Regions from separate parts of the Aeromonas sp. 130281 genome, predicted to be linked through region 1. Evidence: predicted binding sites of a transcription regulator. Region 1 holds the regulator's gene; each other region holds the start of a gene.
The links. Region 1 encodes MetJ, which represses methionine synthesis genes. Its sites were predicted from a motif close to AGANNTCTAGANNTCT; they were not measured.

Region 1 (6,464 bases):
GCGGCCTGGGGTTGAAGTTGTCGCGCACCTTGAGGGGATCCAGCCCCTCTTCATCCAGCAGGCCGCCCTTGGAGTCGAACACCCCGTAGAGGGTGAGCGCCAGATTGAGCTCGTGCTCGAGCCGCGCCTTCTCCCGGGCGTAGAGTGCCAGCCAGTGACCCCCTATGTTGCCCTTGCCGAACACCACCAGACCGACCCGGGTCGGGCGGCTGAACAGGGCGCTGTGCAGGGCGATGAGCAGGGGCTCCAGCACCACCTGGCGCAGCACGGCCACCAGGCTCAGGCCATCTCTGGCCACCTGGACGAACTCCAGGGGCTGATCCGCCAGCAGCTGGTAGAAGCGGTGACACTGCTCGGCGTTGTCGGTCACCCCTGCCCCCACCAGGGCCACCAGGCTGAACCCCTCCTTCTGGATGAGGCCAGTGAAGCTGCCCTGCAGCTGGAAGTCCCGCAGCACCTCGAAGGCCCCTTGTGCCACCTCCAGGGTGTAGGCCAGGCGCAGCACCCGCCGATCCGGCTGGCGCTGCAGGGTGAGCGGGTGGAGGCGATGGCGGGCCAGATGGGCCTCGATAGCCGCCACCGTCTGCTCATAACCTGTCTGGGGCAGCACCTTGAGCTCGATGAGGGCTATCTGATCCACCGAGGAGACGATGCGCGCCCCGCCGGAGCGCGGCGCCCGGCGCAGTATGTGGGTGCAGCCCTCGTCCGGGTTGTAGCTGCAGCGCAGGGTGAGGCGCTGGCGGCTGTCGGCCACCGGTTGCAGGGTACGGGAATGGAGCACGGAGGAGCCGAGGCGGGCCAGCTCGTTGGCCTCCGCCAGGCTCAGGCGCTCCAGCAGGCGCGCCTCCTTCACCCGGCGCGGATCGGCGCTGTAGACACCGGCAACGTCGCTCCAGATGGTGGTGGACTCCCCGTCCGCCAGGGCGGCCAGCAGGCTGGCGCTGTAGTCGGAGCCGTTGCGACCGAGCAGCAGGGAGCGCCCCTCCATGTCGGCGGCGATGAAGCCGGTCACCACTATGCGACCGGGATGCTCCGCCAGGCGGGCCTTGAGCAGCTCGCTGGAGATGGCGGTATTGACCTTGACCAGGGCGCCATCCTCGGCGCGCAGGAAGCTGCGGGCGTCAAGCCAGATGGCCTTGTCGCCGCGGCTGCTGAGCAGGGCGGCCAGCAGGCGCGCCGACCACACCTCGCCAAAGGCCAGCAGACCGTTGCGCTCGAAGCGATCAAACTGCCCTTCCAGGGTCTTGGCGATCTGCTGCATGTCGTCGGTCAGCTGCTGGCTCAAGTCGAGCAGCAACTCCCCCTCCAGCAGGCCGTCGATCAGGCTCTGCTGGTAGGCGTGCAGGGCAGTGATGGCTTCCCCTGCGGCCTCGTCACCCGCCTCGGCCAGCTCCACCAGCTGGATCAGCCGGTTGGTGGTCTTGCCGGCGGCGGAGACCACCACCAGCTCCCTGCCCCCGCCCTGCTGCTCGGCCTGTTGTTCGAGAATGCTGGCGACCCGGCGATAGCAGACAGGATCCGCCAGACTGCTGCCGCCAAACTTGTGCACATGACGCCGCTTCAAGGCTCTCTCTGCCGCCACCGCACTCTCTCCTTGCTGTTGCTGTTCCATTACTTCACCTGCTCTGCCTGTTGTGCCAACTGCGCCTGTTCAAAGCCTTGAGCCAGATCGGCCACCAGGTCTTCACCGTGTTCTATGCCCACCGAGAGGCGCAGCAACTGGGCGCTGATGCCCGCCGCCTGCTGCGCCGCCGGAGTCATGGCCCTGTGGGTCATGCTGGCCGGATGGGCCACCAGACTCTCCACCCCGCCGAGGGATTCCGCCACCGAGAAGAGGCGCAGCGCCGCGAGGAAGGCGCGCAGCCCCGTCTCGTTGCAATCGAGTTCAAAACTTAGCATGGCGCCGAAGCCGGACTGTTGACGGCGCGCAATCTCGTGGCCCGGGTGGCTCGGCAGGCTGGGATGATAGATTTTTTTGACCAGCGGCTGCTGCTGCAGGAAGGCCAGGATCCTGTCCGTGTTCTCCTGATGGGCACGCAGGCGCGGCGCCAGGGTGCGCAGGCCACGCAGGGTGAGGTAGGAGTCGAAGGCGCCGGAGGTGAGCCCCAGACAGTTGGCCCACCATACCAGGGACTCGGCCAGCTCGGCCTCCTTGGCAATCGCGACCCCGCCCACCACGTCGGAATGGCCGTTGATGTACTTGGTGGTCGAATGCACCACCACGTCGGCACCCAGCGAGAGCGGCTGTTGCAGCAGCGGGGAGAGGAAGGTGTTGTCCACCACCACTTTGGCACCCACCTCATGGGAAGCGGCGGCGATGGCGGCCACGTCCACCACCCGCAGCAGGGGGTTGGAGGGGGTCTCTACCCACACCAGGGCCGGTTGCTGCGCCAGGGCCTCGGCGAGCGCCGCCTCGTCCCCCTGATCGACGAACTGCACCCGGTAGTGGCCCTTGGCCGCCAGGTACTCGAACAGGCGCCAGGTGCCGCCGTAGCAGTCGTGGGGGGCGATCAGCAGATCCCCCGCCTTGAGCAGGGCCGTGGTCACCAGGTGGACGGCCCCCATGCCGGTGCCGGTCACCACTGCGCCGGCGCCCCCTTCCAGGGCCGCCAGGGCGTCCGCCAGATTGGTGCGGGTCGGGTTGCCCGAGCGGGCATAATCGTATTGACGAGGCTCGCCAAAGTCGGCAAAGGTGTAGTTGCTGGAGAGGTAGATGGGGGGCACCACGGCACCGTGTTGTGTGTCTGTCTCAATCCCGGTGCGTACCGCCAGGGTGGCCTTGTGGGTCATGTCACTCTCCTTGATGTGTTGCCGGAGCCGGTCCGCCTCGTGGGTCGTCCTGCCCCGCTCTCATTTGCGCTGGCCGGAGTGCCGGCCCATGGTGCATCACACTACGCCACCTTAAAAAAGCCGTCAACACTTCTAGACGTCTAAATGGCTTTGCTGTTGGATTGCCATTGAATTCCTTAAGGGTTAAAATCCGCGCTCACGGCCAAACGAGAACAGGTGGAACATGGGTACAGAGTGGAACGGCGACTACGTCAGCCCCTATGCGGAGCACGGCAAGAAGAGCGAACAGGTCAAGAAGATTACCGTCTCGATCCCGCTCAAGGTGCTGAAGGTGTTGACCGATGAGCGCACCCGTCGCCAGGTGAACAACCTGCGTCATGCGACCAACAGCGAGCTGCTCTGTGAGGCCTTCCTGCACGCATTCACCGGTCAGCCGCTGCCCTGTGACGACGATCTGCGCAAGGATCATCCGGACAGCGTCCCCGCCGAGGCGCGCGCCATCATGGAGGCGCTCGGCAAAGAGATCGAAGATTTCGACGCCGAGTAATCCGGTGGCCCATGGCACATAATCCCCCCTCTTCGATGACGCGGCCCGGTGCCGCGTCATCCCTATCCGCCCCCTGCCCGTTCAGCCTGCGCCGCTACCAGAGCGACATCAGCAGCCACAGCCACGACTTCGTCCAGCTGGTGATCCCCCTGGACGGCCCCCTCGAGATCGAGGTGCAGGGCCAGGGTCGCCGCCTCGCCCCTGGCTTTGCCTGCGTCATCGCCCCCGGTCTTCGCCACGACTACGCCGCCGACCCGGCGCTCTCCTTCCTAGTGCAGGAGAGCCACTGGCTGCCCGAGGCCCTTGGCGAGCGCCCCTTCATCCCCCTGGACGAGCCCCAGCGCCACTACCTCGCCTTCCTCCATCAGATGGTGCGTCAGGGCCGTCATGTGGCCGGCATGGAGCAGGTCTGGCTGGGCCTCCTGGCCCAGGGTCAGGGCATGGGCCCCACCCTGGCCCCCCGCATGACAAGAGTGCAGCGCCACATCGAGGCCCACCTCGCCGAGCCCCTTGGCAACGAGCGGCTCGCCGCTGTTGCCTGTCTCGGCCAGAGCCAGTTCAAGCACGCCTTTCGCCAGCAGTTCGGCATGAGCGCCTCCCACTACATCCGCGGGCGGCGCATGGCGCTGGCACGCACCCTGCTGGCTCACAGTGCCCTGCCCATAGGCGAGGTGGCCAGCCGCTGCGGCTATCAGGATCAGGGAGCCTTCGCCGAGCGCTTCCTGGCCGAGACGGGCCTCACCCCCTCCCGCTGGCGCCAGCAAAACGGCCCGCAGCCATAACAGTCCGGCTCCTTGCCGAAGACAGGGGCTGCCGTTTCGAGGCATGCTGGGGTCAATGCAAGGTGTGTGAAAGGAGGAGCCAAGATGCAGACCATAAGCTGGCAGCAGTTCGAGATGGTGGAGCTGAGAGTGGGCACCCTGGTGCGGGTCGAGCCCTTCCCCGAGGCGCGCAAGCCCGCCTACAAGGTGTGGGCGGATTTCGGCCCCGAGCTCGGGGTGCGCAAGAGCAGCGCCCAGATAACGGATCTCTATCGGCCGGAGGATCTGGTGGGGCGCCAGATCGTCGCCGTGGTGAACTTCCCGGCCAAGCAGATAGGCCCCATCCAGTCGGAGTTTCTGCTGACCGGCTTCTACCGGGCCGATGGCGCCGTGGTGATGGCCATCCCGGAGCAGGCGGTGGAGAACGGCGCCAAGCTGGGTTGAGGCCCTGTGCCCCATGAAAGAGAAGAGGCGACCCCGGGGCCCCCACTTCTCTTTTTAGCCACCGTGCTGCTGTTACTTCAGCAGACTGAAGAGCAGGGCCGAGACCGAGAGCGAACCGGTCAGCAGGATGAAACCGTTCACCCAGCCCTGACGGAAGCGGGCCAGCGCCTCCACCCTGTAGATGGCCACCACCGGCATGATGAAGAGGATCATGGCGATGACGGGGCCGGAGAGGGTCTCCATCAGCCCCAGAATGCCCGGGTTGATGACGGCGGCGCCCCAGATGGCGAAGAACATCAGGGCGATGCCGAGCCGGTCCGCCTTGGCCAGCGACAGGCCGGTGGGCTTGGCGATCAGGCTTTTCAGGCTCTCCCGGGCGCCGAGGAAGTGGCCGAGGAAGGAGGAGCTGATGGCGATGAAGGCGATGAGCGGCCCCAGGGTCACGATCACAGGGTTGTCTGTGATGTTGGCAAGATAGGAGAGCACGGAGACGTTCTGGGCCTTGGCCTCGGCCAGCTGGGCCGGGGAGAGGCTCAGCACGCAGGAGAAGACGAAGAAGAGCACGAAGCCCACCAGCATCACTGTGGTGTTGCGCAGGATCAGGCCGCTCTTGGCTTCGGCCTGCTCGCCATATTCCCGGCGCTGCACGTTGGCAAAGCCGGAGATGGCGGCGGCGTGGCTGAAGGCGAACACTGTGACCGGCAGCGCCAGCCAGACGGTGTTGAGGAAGCTGGCCCCCTCGAACGCGGTCGCCTCCGGCCAGTGCCACTGGGGAATGAGGTAGCAGGAGAGCGCCGCCAGAATGGCCGCCAGCGGGTAGACCATGAAGGCAAAGGCCCGCAGCATCGCCTTCTCCCCCGCCATCATCACGGCGATCATGGCGAACACCAGCAGGCCGGAGAGCATCACCCGGTTCGGGGCATCCATGCCGAGCTGGTTGATCATGAAGCTCTCCACCGTGTTGGTCAGCCCGACCCCGTAGATGAGCAGGATAGGGAAGATGGAGAGAAAGTAGAGCGCCGAGATGAGGCGACCGGCCATCTTGCCGAAGTGCTCCTCCGCCACCTCGGTAAAGTCGGCGTGGGGGCGGGACGAGGAGAGCACGAAGCGCGCCAGCCCGCGGTGGGCCAGGAAGGTCATGGGGCCCGCCAGCACGGCGACGATGACCAGGGGCCAGATGCCCCCCAGACCCAGGTTGATGGGCAGGAACAGTATGCCGGCGCCGACCGCGGTGCCAAACAGGCTGATGACCCAGTGGGTATCGTGACGACGCCAGCCAGTGCGGCTGATGGATGGGGAACCGGATAGCTCCCGGGTGACCTCTGCAGATGAACTCATTGATAAACCACTTATATATAGTATTAAAATCTAAAAATATTGTGCTCCTTTAGCATTTAATTCTCAAAAAGCGGCATTGGCAGATCTCACTGGCAAAGCCAGGTTCAACCAGTGAGATTGGGCGGGATTTCCAGCCCGCCCTGTTCGGTTAAACCTTTAAACGGCGAATTTCACGAAATATAAAACCAAAATATAACCACTGGTCGATTTTTTATTTCGACCAATGCGCAGTTTTCAGAATTACCTGAAAATAGATGCCAGCACTTTGGGTTTGATTGTGATGATCCACTACAGCAATCCATTTAAGTAGCGAATACACCTGAATATGCCGCGCCAAGCCAGCGGATCACACCAGGCAATCAGGCGGCCACGGGGCCGCCTGATTGGATGAACTGGCTACATTTCAACCGGCTCAGTGAGTCAGGATCTTGCCCCAGGCGAGATCCGGGTCCCCCATCACGATGAAGTCAGGGTTCTCCAGCGACTCCGTTTCGTTGTAGCTGAGCGGCTGCAACGCCAGGCTGAGGATGCGCCCCCCCGCCGCCTCGACGATACACTGGGCGGCGGCGGTGTCCCACTCGCCG
Region 2 (6,464 bases), on a different contig from region 1:
TCCCGCCGTCATGGCGCTCTCCTTGCCGTGGCGGGCGGGCAGGGTCTGGCCCGTCACTGTGAAGCCGTCTATGCCCTGAGTGGCGGGGTGGCGCCGCATCAGGGGGGCGCCCGCCTTGACGGTGAGCAGGGTGCCGAGATCGCGCATGTCCACCTTGCCGTGGTCCACCTCCTGGGGCCTCAGGATCCGCTCCGCCGCCGTCTCCACCAGCCGTTCCAGGCGGGTATCCAGGCCGTGTCTGGCCGCCTTGCCCAGGGCGATGACGGGGGTGAGGCGAGTGCCGGGAGCCGCCTCGCTGGCGGCCTTGATGGCGGCGGCGAGCAGCCGCTCGCTCACCCCCTGCTTGATCGGGCTCGCCGCCACCGCCTCCTGCAACTGCGCCAGGGTCAGGGGGCTGCCGCCCCAGTCGGCGGTGATCTGGGCGCTGGCGCTCATCTGATCCTTGTCCACCAGAACGAGGAGCCGGGCGTCCTGCCGCTGGGCTATGGGCACGGGAGGGTGGGAGGGGGCGTCCGGCTGGGTCAGCAGGGTGTTGAGCAGGGCGACGGCCTGCCGGATCCCCTCGTCGAGGGGTTGATAGCGTCGGCAGTTGGAGAGCCGCAGCAGGGCCAGGACATGCTGCTCCTGGACGGGCTCGGTGAGACCCGGGGTAATGCGCAGACAGACATAGGTCATGTCTGCCGACAGCTGAAACCACGCTTTGCTTAACACCGGGATCCTCCTTCGTTGTCCCGATCCGGCTAGCCCCCCTGTGGCCGGGGGCGGGATCCTTGCCAAGAGCCTATGCCGCCAGCGCGGCCAAGAACCGCAGTATTCTGGCATTTCGCCGTCCGGGTCAACGAGCCGAGTGCAAATGGGTGAGCCGGGTTGAGGAAATCCTGTGTGACGGGGAGTGGGGCCGGTGGCGGTGGCTCGACCGCTTGCTGAGTGTCAAATGAGGTGTGTATGGCGGTATCTGCTGACTATTTCACCGACGGCGGCCCCCGATGGGTATCAAGTTCAGTGTGGCGATACGATTCACCTTGCCAGAGGCGGTTCAAGGGATTTTAATCTGCCGCCGCCCCGAGGCGTTGACGCGGGTCGCTGCCGACCCTACTGCCCTCTTGTCCAACCGAACGAGCCCCATGACCGCCCAAGGCCACCTGCTGTTTTCCGTCACCTGCGCCCTGCTTGCCCACAAGGTCGAACTCACTCCGGCCCTGGCCGAAGGCAGCCTGTGGCACATAGTGCCCATGGCCCTGGCCAGCGCCCTGCTGCCGGATCTCGATCACCCCCACTCCCTGCTCGGTCGGCAACTGCCCTGGATCTCGGGGCCCCTCTCCCGGCTGTTCGGCCATCGCGGCTTCACCCACAGCCTGCTGGCGGTCGGCCTGGGGATATGGGGGCTGGCGCAGTTTCAGGCCCCCGGCCTTCTGTCCGGGGTGATGAAGGATGCCCTCATCGTCGGCTACCTCAGCCACCTGCTGGGGGACTGGCTCACCCCCATGGGCATACCCCTGCTCTGGCCCTGGCGCCGACGCTTTCGGCTGCCCGGCCTTCCCCTCAAGAGCGGCGGGGGCTACGAGAGGGCTTTCTGCCTGCTGACCCTGGCGCTCGCCGGGTACTGGGTGCATGGGAGCGCGGGCTTAGGCACCTTCTAGCCTGGCATCAGTCGATGCGGCTGGCGGTTCTGGTCAGGGTGAGGTAGTCGGCGAGCACCGGCAGCCCCTGCAGGTGGCGGCGCAGCATGTCGAGGGCGGCGAAGGCGAGGATCCGGCGGCCGCTCTCGGGATCCGGGTGACTTAGCTTCACCCGCTGACCGATTCGCTGCCCGTCTGCGCACAGCAGCAGCGGCACGCCGTCGGGGCCTGCACTGCCTATGGTCAGGCTGGGTTCCCGTCCGCTGCATGTCAGATGGCCGAGCTCGCAGGGGAGGCTGTGGCTGAAGCTGGCCTCCAGCCCCGGATGGGGGTGGCACATGGCCAGCAGGGCGCCTCGGCTCTCCCCTTCCTGCAGGCACAGCGGCCGCTCCCCCAGCAGGGCCAGGATCTGCTGCGCCGGCTCCTCGTGGCCCCGTCCCACCAGCCAGGGGGCTATCTCTCCGAGCAGGCGTGCCTCGGCAGCATCCATGTCGGCGGCGCTGGCGCCATGGCCGATGAGTTTCAGCTCGATGAGGGGCATGGAGGAGCGGTAGCCGAGCTCGATGCCCGCAGGCCAGGGCGCCCCATCCAGCTTGTCCGAGAGGGCGGACTCCGAGATGCCGAAGGTATAGAAGCGGCGCAGCTCGGTGTCCGTCTCTTCCCCCGCCAGCGCCTTGAGGCGGGGCAAGATCTGCTCGCGCACCATCTGCTTGAACTCGAACGGCACGCCCGGGGTGAAGAAGAGCCGGCTCTGGCAGTGGCTGGCCGGGTGGCTGACCACGAAGCCGCAGGCGGTACCCACCGGGTTGTCGAGGATCTCGCAGTCCCGGGGCAACCAGGCCTGCTTGCTGTTGCTCTGGGCCATGGTGCGGCCCCGGCTGGCGTAGCGCTCGGCCATGGTGGCGAGCCAGTCGGGGAACAGGGCGAGCGGCTGCTCAAAGGCTTCGGCCGCCGCCTGGGCGGTGAGATCATCCGCGGTGGGGCCGAGCCCCCCGCACACCAGCACCACTTCTGCCCGGTCGGCGCTCTCCTGCAAGGCGGCCTTCAGATCCGCGAGGTTGTCCCCCACGGTGAGGCGACGGCGCACCTGCCAGCCTTGCTCCAGCAGCAGGGCGCTGAGCCAGGCGGCGTTGGTGTCCACTACCAGGCCGGTCACTATCTCGTCCCCCGTGCTGATGATCTCGATACGCATGCAGACTCCTTGGATGGTGGACCCCGATCAGGGCTTGTTGTGCTCGAAGTAGTAGCTGATCCGGGTGCGGGGGTTGAGGTACTCGAACACCGCCGGCGGCAGTCGCTTGGGGTGGATCACCTTGGCAATGGAGAGCTCGGCCTGCTCGAGATCTATGATGGCCGCCTCCTGGCGCGGGATGCGGGGGTCGTACACCAGCACCGCGGGGTAGAGCAGGCGGGAGGCGTTGACCGACATCACCAGCCCGACCTGGCCGTTGGAGAGCTGCACCACGCTGCCGGGCGGGTAGATGCCCATCAGGCGGATCAGCATGCCGAGGTGGTCGGTGTTGAACTGGGCCTTGCGCTGCTTGTAGAGGTTGCCGAGGGCCGAGTAGGGCACCTTGGCCTGCAGGTGGCAGAGGTTGTCGTACTCGTTGATGAGGGAGACGATCTGGGTCAGGGGGTCGAGCTGATCCCCCCTGAGCCCCTGTGGCCCGCTGCCATCCAGGTATTCGTGATGGTACTGCACTATGCGTTTCGCCGGCTCGGGGAAGTCACTGGCCAGGCTCAGCAGCTCCAGGCCGTAGCGCGGGTGCTGGGCCATCAGGTTCTGCTCCGGTTTGGTCAGTGGGCTTGTCTTGCGCAGGATCTGGCTCGGGATCTTCAGCTTGCCGATGTCGTGGAACAGGGCCCCCATGCCGACCTGGCGAATAGCCTCCGCCGGCAGCTTGCACTCCCTGGCCAGCAGCATGCTGAGCACGCTGACGTTGAGGGAGTGGAACTGGAGGCTGTTGCCATCCGCGCTGTCGGAGACCAGGTGCAGCACCATCTCGTCCACCGACAGCAGCTGCTCCGTCATAGCGTTGATCAGCTCCTGGGCCTCATTGATGGCGTTGAGGGGGCGGGACTGGATCTTGCCCATCAGGTTGCGCACCTGGGCCAGGGACTGCTGGAAATGCTTCTCGCACTGCTGCAGATCCCGGCGATAGCGCTGCAACTGCTCGATGCGCCTGGTCTTCTCCTGCTGCATCTCCTGCTGGCGCCCGACCAGATCGTCAGCGCCATCCGGTGCGGGTTGCACCCGATCGAGGGGCTTGGGGGGGGCGTCGCTCTTGTCGGGGATGATGGTCACCAGCTTGAGACCGAGCCGGCGGATCAGCTCAATCTCCTCTTCACTCTTGAGTTTGAAGCTGGAAAACAGGAAGGGGTGCTCACGCCATCCCAGTGGCAGGGAGACGTAATTGCCGACTTGCAGCCGATCGACCGAGATCTTGATTCCTGTCATGGGGTTGGGCACGAGAGACACACAGAGCCGTATGCTAGTCAAAGGCAGGGGTGAATACAAAAGGTATCTGATGACAGGATGAGCGCTTTATTATAGGCTTCTAGATGTCCAGACATATTTACCGATGCAGTACAGGGAGTCAGCATGCCGATCAAGATCCCGGACCAGTTGCCCGCCGCCGAAGTGCTGGGGCAGGAGAACATCTTCGTGATGACGGAATCCCGGGCCGTCACCCAGAACATCCGTCCACTGCGGGTGCTCATCCTCAACCTGATGCCCAAGAAGATAGAGACCGAGATCCAGCTGATGCGGATGCTCTCCAACTCGCCCTTGCAGGTGGACGTGGATCTGCTGCGCATCGACGATCGGGAGTCGAAGAACACGCCCCAGGCGCACCTGGAGAACTTCTATCACGACTTCGAGCAGGTCCGTGGCAACAACTACGACGGCATGATCATCACGGGGGCGCCGCTCGGGCTGGTGGAGTTCGAGGAGGTGGTCTACTGGCCGCGCATCGTCGAGATCATCGAGTGGTCCCATCAGCATGTGACCTCCACCCTGTTCCTGTGCTGGGCGGTGCAGGCGGCGCTCAAGGCGCTCTACGGCATGGAGAAGCAGACCCACGGCGAGAAGCTGTCAGGGGTCTATCGTCACCACCGCCTCGACGAGCACGAGCCGTTGCTGCGTGGCTTCGATGACGAGTTCGTCGCGCCCCACTCCCGCTATGCGGCCTTCGACGGGGATCTTATCCGTGCCCAGACCGATCTGCAGATCTTCGCCGAGTCCGAGGAGGCCGGCGTCTATCTGGCGGCGACCAAGGATTGCCGCCAGGTGTTCGTCACCGGCCATCCCGAATACGATGCCCTGACCCTGGACGGGGAGTACCGGCGGGATCTGGCGGCGGGCCTCACCCCCGTCATCCCGGTCAACTACTACCCGGGCGACAATCCCGATCAGACCCCGCGCGCCAGCTGGCGCAGCCACGGCCACCTGCTGTTTTCCAACTGGCTCAACTACTACGTCTATCAGCTCACCAGCTATCGGCTGGAGGACATCGGCAAGGTGTTCACTTACGAGCAGCCCAAGGGCCAGGTGTAGGGCCGGCGCACCCGTAATGGCTGAAAGAGATCGGCAAGGTGCTCAGCTATAAATCGCCCAGGAGTCAGGTGTCATAGTGCCGGCTCACCCGCTATGGCCGGAGGAGATCGGCAAGGTGTTCAGCTATAAGCCGCCCAGGAGTCAGGTGTCATAGGGCTGGAGGAGATCGACAAGGTTTTTACCTGCGAGCACTCCAAGGCTCAGGGCCCCTTTCAGTCGACCCCAGCCAGGTGTCGCCCCCGGGTGTCGAGCCAGTGACGGTGGCAGGCCAGGGTGAAGGCGCCGGGCCGCCTGGCCCGGATGGCGGCCATGGCCTCCGGCTGGGACTGGCCAAGGGCCATCAGCAGCAGGGCCGCCACCAGCCCGGTGCGACCGCTCCCTCCGTGACAGTGAATGGCCAGGTGTCTGCCCTCGCGCAGCAGGGAGAGCAGTTGCGGCAGCACGGGGAGCCAGGCTCGCTCGAAGGCTTCATCGGGGGCCTCATCGTCCGCTATGGGCAGGTGGAACCAGGCCATGCCCCTGGCCTCGACCAGTGAGCCGAGGGAGCCTGCGCCGCGTGCGGCCAGCTCATCCTTCGTCATCAGCGTGAGCACTCCGCCGGCACCGGCCAGCTGCAACTGGGCCAGGGCGAGCGGCATGGCAACCTGCTGGTTGCCGGGGCAGGGGGTGAGCAACAGCTGGCCGTCGAGGCGCGGAACCTCCAGGCTCCAGAAGGGGTGGGCACTGAGCATGAGGATCCTTGTCGGTGCTAGTCGGGTGTCAAACGAATTTGTTGGCCCCCTGTTTGAGTGCGGCACAGCATAGAGGGCGCGGGTGCGATGTCAATCTGCGTTGTGTTCGGCCCGGTTTACGGGCAGAGTCTAAAAAAATAGAGCGATGGAAGGAGTAGAGATGAGAAACCTGGATCAACTGGACTTGGACATCCTGGCCCATCTGTTTCGCGATGCGGGCATGACCAACAAGGATTTGGCGGCCCTGGTCGGGGTGGCTCCCTCCACCTGCCTGGAGCGGGTGCGCAAGCTGCAACAGGACGGGGTGCTGAAGGGCGCTCACTGCGAGGTGGATTATCAGGCCCTGGGCGGCCATATCCAGGCCATGGTCTCCTTGCAGCTGGCGCGCCACAGTCGGCAGATAATCGATGCGTTTCGCGATGCCATCCTGGCGTTGCCCGAGGTGATCAGCCTGTTTCACATGGGTGGCAAGGATGATTTCCTGGTGCACCTCTGCGTCGCCGACACCGAGCACCTGCGCAACTTCGTGTTTGATCACTTCACCTCCCGGGAAGAGGT
Region 3 (6,464 bases), on a different contig from region 1:
TATCGCTGCTGCAGCCGCGATACGGCGGCGAAACGATCCGCCTCGACCTCGGCGACGGAGCACCCCAGCAGGCGGGCCGCCTCCCCGGGGTGGGGCGTGAGCACCCAATTATCCTGATGACGGGGTGCCTGCGCCAGCCAATTCAATCCATCGGCGTCCAATACCAGGGGCCCGCTGGCGCTGAGGTGGTGTTCGAACTGGGCCCTTCCCCACTCATCCTGACCGAGCCCGGGCCCCAGCACGCGCACCGTGGCCCACCCCTCGTCCGTCCCGGCCGGGCATCCCATCAGCTCAGGCTGCACCAGGCTGGCGGGGGGAGAGTCCGGGTGCTGGCACAGTCGCACCAGACCCGCCCCCGCCCGCAGGCAGGCCTGCCCCGCCAGCAGTATGGCCCCCTGCATCCCCAGGTTGCCCCCCACCAGCAGCACCCTGCCGTGCTTGCCCTTGTGAGCAGAGCGGGGACGAGGGGTGAGCAGACTCTTTAGGCGGGGATAATCCAGGCGCTCGGCGGCGGGCACCAGGCCGGCCTCGGGCACCACCCCGAGGGGATCCCAGTCGAGCTGGCCTACGCCGTCCACCCCGTCGGCGGTGAGCATGCCCTGCTTGATGCCGATGAAGCTGAGAGTGCGGGTGGCGTGCACCAGGGCCCCCATGGCGCGGCCGGTGTCGGCATTGAGCCCGGAGGGGAGGTCCACCGCCAGAACGGGGGCATTCAAGCCATTGATTGTTGCGACGATCTTTGTCATTGGCGAGGAGAGGGGGAGCTGGACACCGGTGCCGAGCAGTGCATCTATCACCAGATCCGGCGCAGGGAGCGACGCCCCCTCGAGCGCATCGGCCATCATCACCTCTCCCCCCGCCGCCAGCCACTCGTCGGCGGCCCGCCTGGCATCCCCTCTGAGCAGGCCTGGCGCTCGGGCGGCGATCACCAGAGGCTCGAGACCGAGTCGACGGGCGAGACGGGCCAGCACATAGCCATCCCCCCCGTTGTTGCCCGGACCGACGAAGATCCACCAGTGGTGACTCTGGGGCCAGTGATGGCGGGCATAGCTGCACAGGGTGGCACCGGCCCGCTCCATCAGGGCGTAGAGGGCTTGCCCCTCACGCTCGGCCCAGCGCTGCTCCATCTTGCGGATCTGTTCGGCCCGCCACAGGGGCTGTGCTAGACTGATGCCTTGTTTTTTGCCGATAGCGTCCTCGATACCCTCTACCATGACGGCTCCCCACCTTCATCATCCACTGGCCTGGCATATGGCGTGCCATGACGGCGCACGGCCCTCGTCACGCTCAATGCCACGGGCGCCATGCCGCTGCCAGCAGGCAGGTGAGGCACAATGACGGCCGCCGAACTCGCGCAACTGGCCCACGATATCAAGCTCTGGGCACGGGAGCTAGGATTTGACCAGGTCGGCATCACGGACACGGATCTCGCCCTCGAGGAGCCCAGGTTGCAGGCCTGGCTGGATGCGGGCCATCACGGCACCATGGATTACATGGCGCGCCACGGCATGATGCGGGCCCGGCCCCACGAGCTGCTGCCGGGCACCCTGCGGGTGCTGTCGGTGCGGATGAACTATCTCCCCTTCGAGGCGGGCTTTGCCGCCACTCTGCGCGATCCGACCCTGGGCTACATCAGCCGCTATGCCCTGGGGCGCGACTACCACAAGGTGCTGCGCAACCGACTCAAGCAGCTGGGGGAGCGCATCGAGCAGCGCTGCCAGGCGCTGTTGCCATCCACGCAGGAAACCCCGGGGGAGTGGCGCCCCTTCGTCGATTCGGCCCCCATACTGGAGCGCCCCCTGGCGGCCAAGGCGGGGCTGGGCTGGGTGGGCAAGCACTCGCTGCTGCTCAACGAGTCGGCCGGCTCCTTCTTCTTTCTCGGGGAGCTGCTGGTCAGCCTGCCGCTGCCCGTCGATGCCCCGGTGGAAAAAGAGCAGTGCGGCAAGTGCGTGGCCTGCATCAACATCTGTCCGACCGGCGCCATCATAGCCCCTTATGTGGTGGACGGGCGGCGCTGCATCTCCTATCTCACCATAGAGAACGACGGCCCCATCCCGGAAGAGTTCAGGCCGCTGATGGGCAACCGCATCTACGGCTGTGACGACTGCCAGCTCATCTGCCCCTGGAACCGGTATGCGGATGCGAGCCCAGAGCCCGACTTCAGCCCGCGCCCCAACCTGCACCGCCCCCCCCTGCTCGACCTGTGGCAGTGGTCAGAGGCGGCATTTTTGAAGCACACCGAAGGCAGCCCCATTCGCCGCATCGGCTATCAGCGCTGGCGCCGCAACCTGGCGGTGGCGCTGGGCAACGGCCCGGCCAGCAGCGATGCCATGGCGGCCCTGCAGCAGGCGCTTCCCGGCGCCGAGCCCATGGTGGCCGAACACATCGAGTGGGCGCTGGCGACCCTGGCCGCGCGCCAGGAGAAGGAGAACAAGAAGACCCGTTTGCTGATCCGCTGCATCGAAAAAGGCCTGCCGGATCACGCATAAGCGATCTGGCCCTTGCCGGATGACAGCACTTTTTTCATGCTCTGCCGACCATTGACCATAGGCACAATAAAAGGAAGATTCGGATGCAGATGTTGGGAGTAGATATTGGCGGCTCCGGGATCAAGGGCTGCCTGGTGGACACCGAGACTGGCGAACTGATTGGCGAGCGCCACCGCATCGCCACGCCGCAACCGGCCACCCCGGCCGCCGTGGCGCACACCCTCAAGGCGCTGGTCGAGCATTTCCAGTGGAAGGGCCCCGTGGGGTGCGGCTTCCCCGCCACCATCCACAACGGCATCGCCAAGAATGCCTCCAACATCGACAAGAGCTGGATCGAGACCGACGCCGCCCACCTGTTCGCCGACGTGACCGGCCTGCCCTGCCACGTGCTCAACGACGCCGACGCGGCCGGGCTGGCCGAGATGCGCTTCGGCACGGGCCGGGATCGCAAGGGGGTCATCATCCTCATCACTGTGGGCACCGGCATCGGCACCGCCGTGTTCGTCAACGGCCAGCTGCTGCCGAACACCGAGCTGGGCCACCTCATCCTGGAAGGCATGGTGGCGGAGCACTACTGCTCGGATGCGGTGCGCAAACGCGAGGATCTCTCCTGGAACCGCTGGGGCAAACGCTTCAACAAGTATCTGGCCCGCCTCGAGTTCCTCTTCTCTCCCGATCTCTTCATCCTGGGCGGCGGCAGCGCCGCCAAGCTCGACAAGTTCATCGACCGGATCGAGACCCGGGCCCCCCTGGTGGCGGCGGCCAACCTCAACCAGGCCGGTATCATAGGGGCCGCCCTCTACGGTGCGGCCCGGCAAGAGGGCTGACCCTCCCCGACAACGCCGCAAGAGGCCCGAGCCGGGCCTCTGCCCTGGCGCCCTAGAGATCGTCGAGCCGATGGGCTCCGTGCACCAGCCGGGTCAGCCGGGATTGCGCCATGGACGCCAGGGAGCTCAGCAGCGCGGCCGTGTCCGGCGTGGGGCACTCCCGGGCCAGGCGCCCCAGCTCGCCAACGAGTTTCTCCTCCTGCTGCGACACCAGGGCCACTATCTCCTCGGGCTGGGCACCGGCGGGCAGTGCCAGACGCTGGCAATCGGCCAGCAGATCCACACCGAATCCCTGATCCAGCCAGGTCTCCTTGACCCCGCTCCCCATCTGCTCCCGATAGTCGTGCAGGTGGGCCGCCGCCGCGTCCTCCCGCCCTTGCAGATAGGCCAGCAACATCCGGCTGCGCTCCCCATCCACCTGGGGGAGCAGGCGCCCGTAACTGCGCCCCTGCTGCTGATGCAGTTGTTCGAGGTAAAGCATCAGGTCCTTGATCTGTTGAAATCGCATCTCTGCCTCCTCCTGCCGTCCACCTCCTGCCAGTATAAAAAAACGCCGCGCCCTCCCCGGATAAAAGCGGTCATTTTTTGTTCTACATCAAAGGGATGGGAAAGAAAAAGAAGAAAACGAGGGGAAAGGGACAAAGAGATTCCTCCCTGTCATGCTGGCAACTGGCCGCCAGCGCCCAGGGAGAGGTCGTGACAAAACGGGGGAATCATCGAGTTAAGGAGGATTATCCAGGTTATATTCGGAAGGGTGATTTCAAATCAGAATCTAATATTGAAGCCGTCGGTTTACCCCTCTTTCCTTAGTCAGCGAACGGGAATCCTTATCCATTTTTTAGACGTCTAGACGTAGAAACATGCGTTGACACAGCCATCCGGACATCTTAGCATCATCCTCCATGATGGCAGAGCAACCCAGTGAAACCTCTGCCCAATTCACCCGCCTGTAGCGCCCTGTGCTTTAAGGCTGTTAGCACGGAAGAATCCATGATTAAGTTGATCGGTCTCAACAAAGTCTACGGTAAAGGCAGTGACGCCGTGCACGCCCTGCGTGACGTGAGCCTGCATGTGCCACAAGGCAAGATCTTCGGCGTGATCGGCGCCTCCGGTGCCGGCAAGAGCACCCTGATCCGCTGCGTCAATCTGCTGGAGCGCCCCACAGAGGGCCAGGTCATCGTCGACGGCCAGGATCTCGTGGCCCTGAGCGAGCGGGATCTGACCCAGGCTCGCCGCCAGATCGGCATGATCTTCCAGCACTTCAACCTGCTGGCCTCCCGCACCGTGTTCGCCAACATTGCCTTCCCGCTGGAGCTGGCGGGCTGGAGCAAGGCACAGATCCAGACACGGGTAGACGAACTGCTGGCCCTGGTCGGGCTGGAAGCCCGTGCCCACGCCTATCCGTCCGAGCTCTCCGGCGGCCAGAAGCAGCGCGTCGCCATCGCCCGCGCCCTGGCTCCGGCCCCCAAGGTACTGCTGTGCGACGAGGCCACCTCGGCCCTCGACCCCCAGACCACCCGATCCATCCTGAGCCTGCTCAAGGAGATCAACGTCAAGCTGGGGCTCACCATACTGCTCATCACCCACGAGATGGACGTGGTGAAGGGGATCTGTGACGAAGTGGCCATCATCAGCGACGGTCGCCTGATCGAGCAAGGAGAAGTGGCCTGGTTCTTCAGCAACGCCAAGACCCAGCTGGCCCGTGACTTCATCCACTCCACCATCCACCTGGAAGTGCCCCAGGAGTACCAGGACAGGATGAGCAGCGAGCGGGTGGCCAACAGCTATCCCCTGGTGAAGCTCGGCTTCACCGGTGCCACCGTCGATTCACCGCTTATCTCCGAGGTGAGCCGCCGTTTCAACATCGACATCAGCATACTGAGCGCAGACATCGAATACGCCGGTGGCGTCAAGTTCGGCTTCCTGCTGGCGGAGCTGTTCGGGGATGAGGCCCAGTGCGAGGCCACCCAGCAGTTCTTCATCGACAACCACATTCAGCTGGAGGTAATGGGCTATGTCCGAAGCAATGACTAATCTGCTGCGCCCAATCCTCGGCGACTCAGCCATCTTATCCCGCTGGAGGTAATGACTCATGTCCGAAGCCATGATTAATCTGCTCATCACAGCCCTCGGCGACACCCTGATCATGGTGTTTGCCTCCGCCCTGTTCGGCTGCCTGCTCGGCCTGCCGCTCGGCGTAGCACTGCACGTGACCAAGGCGGGCCAGATCCTGGCCAACCCGCTGCTGAACAAGATCCTCGGCATCGTCGTCAACGTCGGCCGCTCCGTGCCCTTCATCATACTGCTGGTGGCCATCATTCCGCTGACCCGGCTGATCGTCGGCACCAGCATAGGCACCATAGCCGCCATAGTGCCGCTGACCGTGGGCTGCATCCCCTTCATCGCCCGTCTGGTGGAAGGTGCCCTGATGGAAGTGCCGGACGGCCTGCTCGAAGCCGCCAAGGCCATGGGTGCCAAACCCTTGCAAATCATTGCCAAGGTGCTGCTGCCCGAGGCCCTGCCCGGGATCCTCAACAGCATCATCATCACCCTCGTCACGCTGGTTAACTACTCCGCCATGGCCGGTGCCATCGGGGGGGGCGGCCTGGGCGATGTGGGTATTCGCTACGGCTACCAGCGCTTCGACCCTACCGTCATGCTGGTCACCGTGGTCATTCTGGTGGTACTGGTTCAACTCATCCAGAGCGCGGGTGAGCGCCTGGTCAAACAATGTGATCATCGTTAATCGTCGATTTCTGACAGGAGGTTTTTATGAAATTGGGCATTAAATCAGCTGCGGCTGCGCTGCTGGCAACTCTGGTACTGGTCGGCTGCGGTCAGAAGGAAGAGAGCAAGACCCTGAAAGTCGGTGCCATCGCCGGCCCCGAGACCGAACTGGTCGAGACCGCGGCCAAGGTGGCCAAGGAGAAATACGGCCTGACCGTCGAGATCGTCACCTTCTCCGACTACGTCACCCCCAACGTGGCCCTGAACGACGGCAGCGTCGACGTCAACGCCTTCCAGCACAAGCCCTACCTGGATGCCCAGATCCGTGATCGCGGCTTCAAGCTGGTGCCGGTTGGCAACACCTTCGTCTACCCGATCGCCGGTTACTCCAAGAAGATCAAGGCCCTGTCCGAGCTGAAAG

Region 2: a site for MetJ is predicted at 4,180-4,195, ahead of metA (homoserine O-acetyltransferase MetA). Genes of this name have one in related genera too.
Region 3: a site for MetJ is predicted at 4,157-4,172, ahead of metN (methionine ABC transporter ATP-binding protein MetN). Genes of this name have one in related genera too.

Annotation. Positions count from the first base shown of each region.
Region 1 covers NZ_JBWVQS010000004.1:237,290-243,753, reverse strand. Annotated here, with positions in the region: gene AC1IN8_RS13115 (bifunctional aspartate kinase/homoserine dehydrogenase II) at 1-1,612, opposite strand, end outside; gene metB (cystathionine gamma-synthase) at 1,612-2,790, opposite strand; gene metJ (met regulon transcriptional regulator MetJ) at 3,014-3,337, shown strand; gene AC1IN8_RS13100 (helix-turn-helix domain-containing protein) at 3,373-4,119, shown strand; gene AC1IN8_RS13095 (tRNA-binding protein) at 4,204-4,542, shown strand; gene AC1IN8_RS13090 (aromatic amino acid transport family protein) at 4,615-5,880, opposite strand; gene cysQ (3'(2'),5'-bisphosphate nucleotidase CysQ) at 6,293-6,464, opposite strand, start outside.
Region 2 covers NZ_JBWVQS010000003.1:136,670-143,133, forward strand. Annotated here, with positions in the region: gene AC1IN8_RS10490 (DUF342 domain-containing protein) at 1-711, opposite strand, end outside; gene AC1IN8_RS10495 (metal-dependent hydrolase) at 1,125-1,640, shown strand; gene AC1IN8_RS10500 (molybdopterin-binding protein) at 1,648-2,811, opposite strand; gene AC1IN8_RS10505 (HD-GYP domain-containing protein) at 2,839-4,077, opposite strand; gene metA (homoserine O-acetyltransferase MetA) at 4,222-5,175, shown strand; gene AC1IN8_RS10515 (phosphatase domain-containing protein) at 5,388-5,906, opposite strand; gene AC1IN8_RS10520 (Lrp/AsnC family transcriptional regulator) at 6,067-6,464, shown strand, end outside.
Region 3 covers NZ_JBWVQS010000002.1:49,612-56,075, reverse strand. Annotated here, with positions in the region: gene AC1IN8_RS07250 (NAD(P)H-hydrate dehydratase) at 1-1,214, opposite strand, end outside; gene queG (tRNA epoxyqueuosine(34) reductase QueG) at 1,335-2,489, shown strand; gene ppgK (polyphosphate--glucose phosphotransferase) at 2,573-3,316, shown strand; gene AC1IN8_RS07235 (hypothetical protein) at 3,369-3,824, opposite strand; gene metN (methionine ABC transporter ATP-binding protein MetN) at 4,307-5,350, shown strand; gene AC1IN8_RS07225 (methionine ABC transporter permease) at 5,409-6,062, shown strand; gene metQ (methionine ABC transporter substrate-binding lipoprotein MetQ) at 6,089-6,464, shown strand, end outside.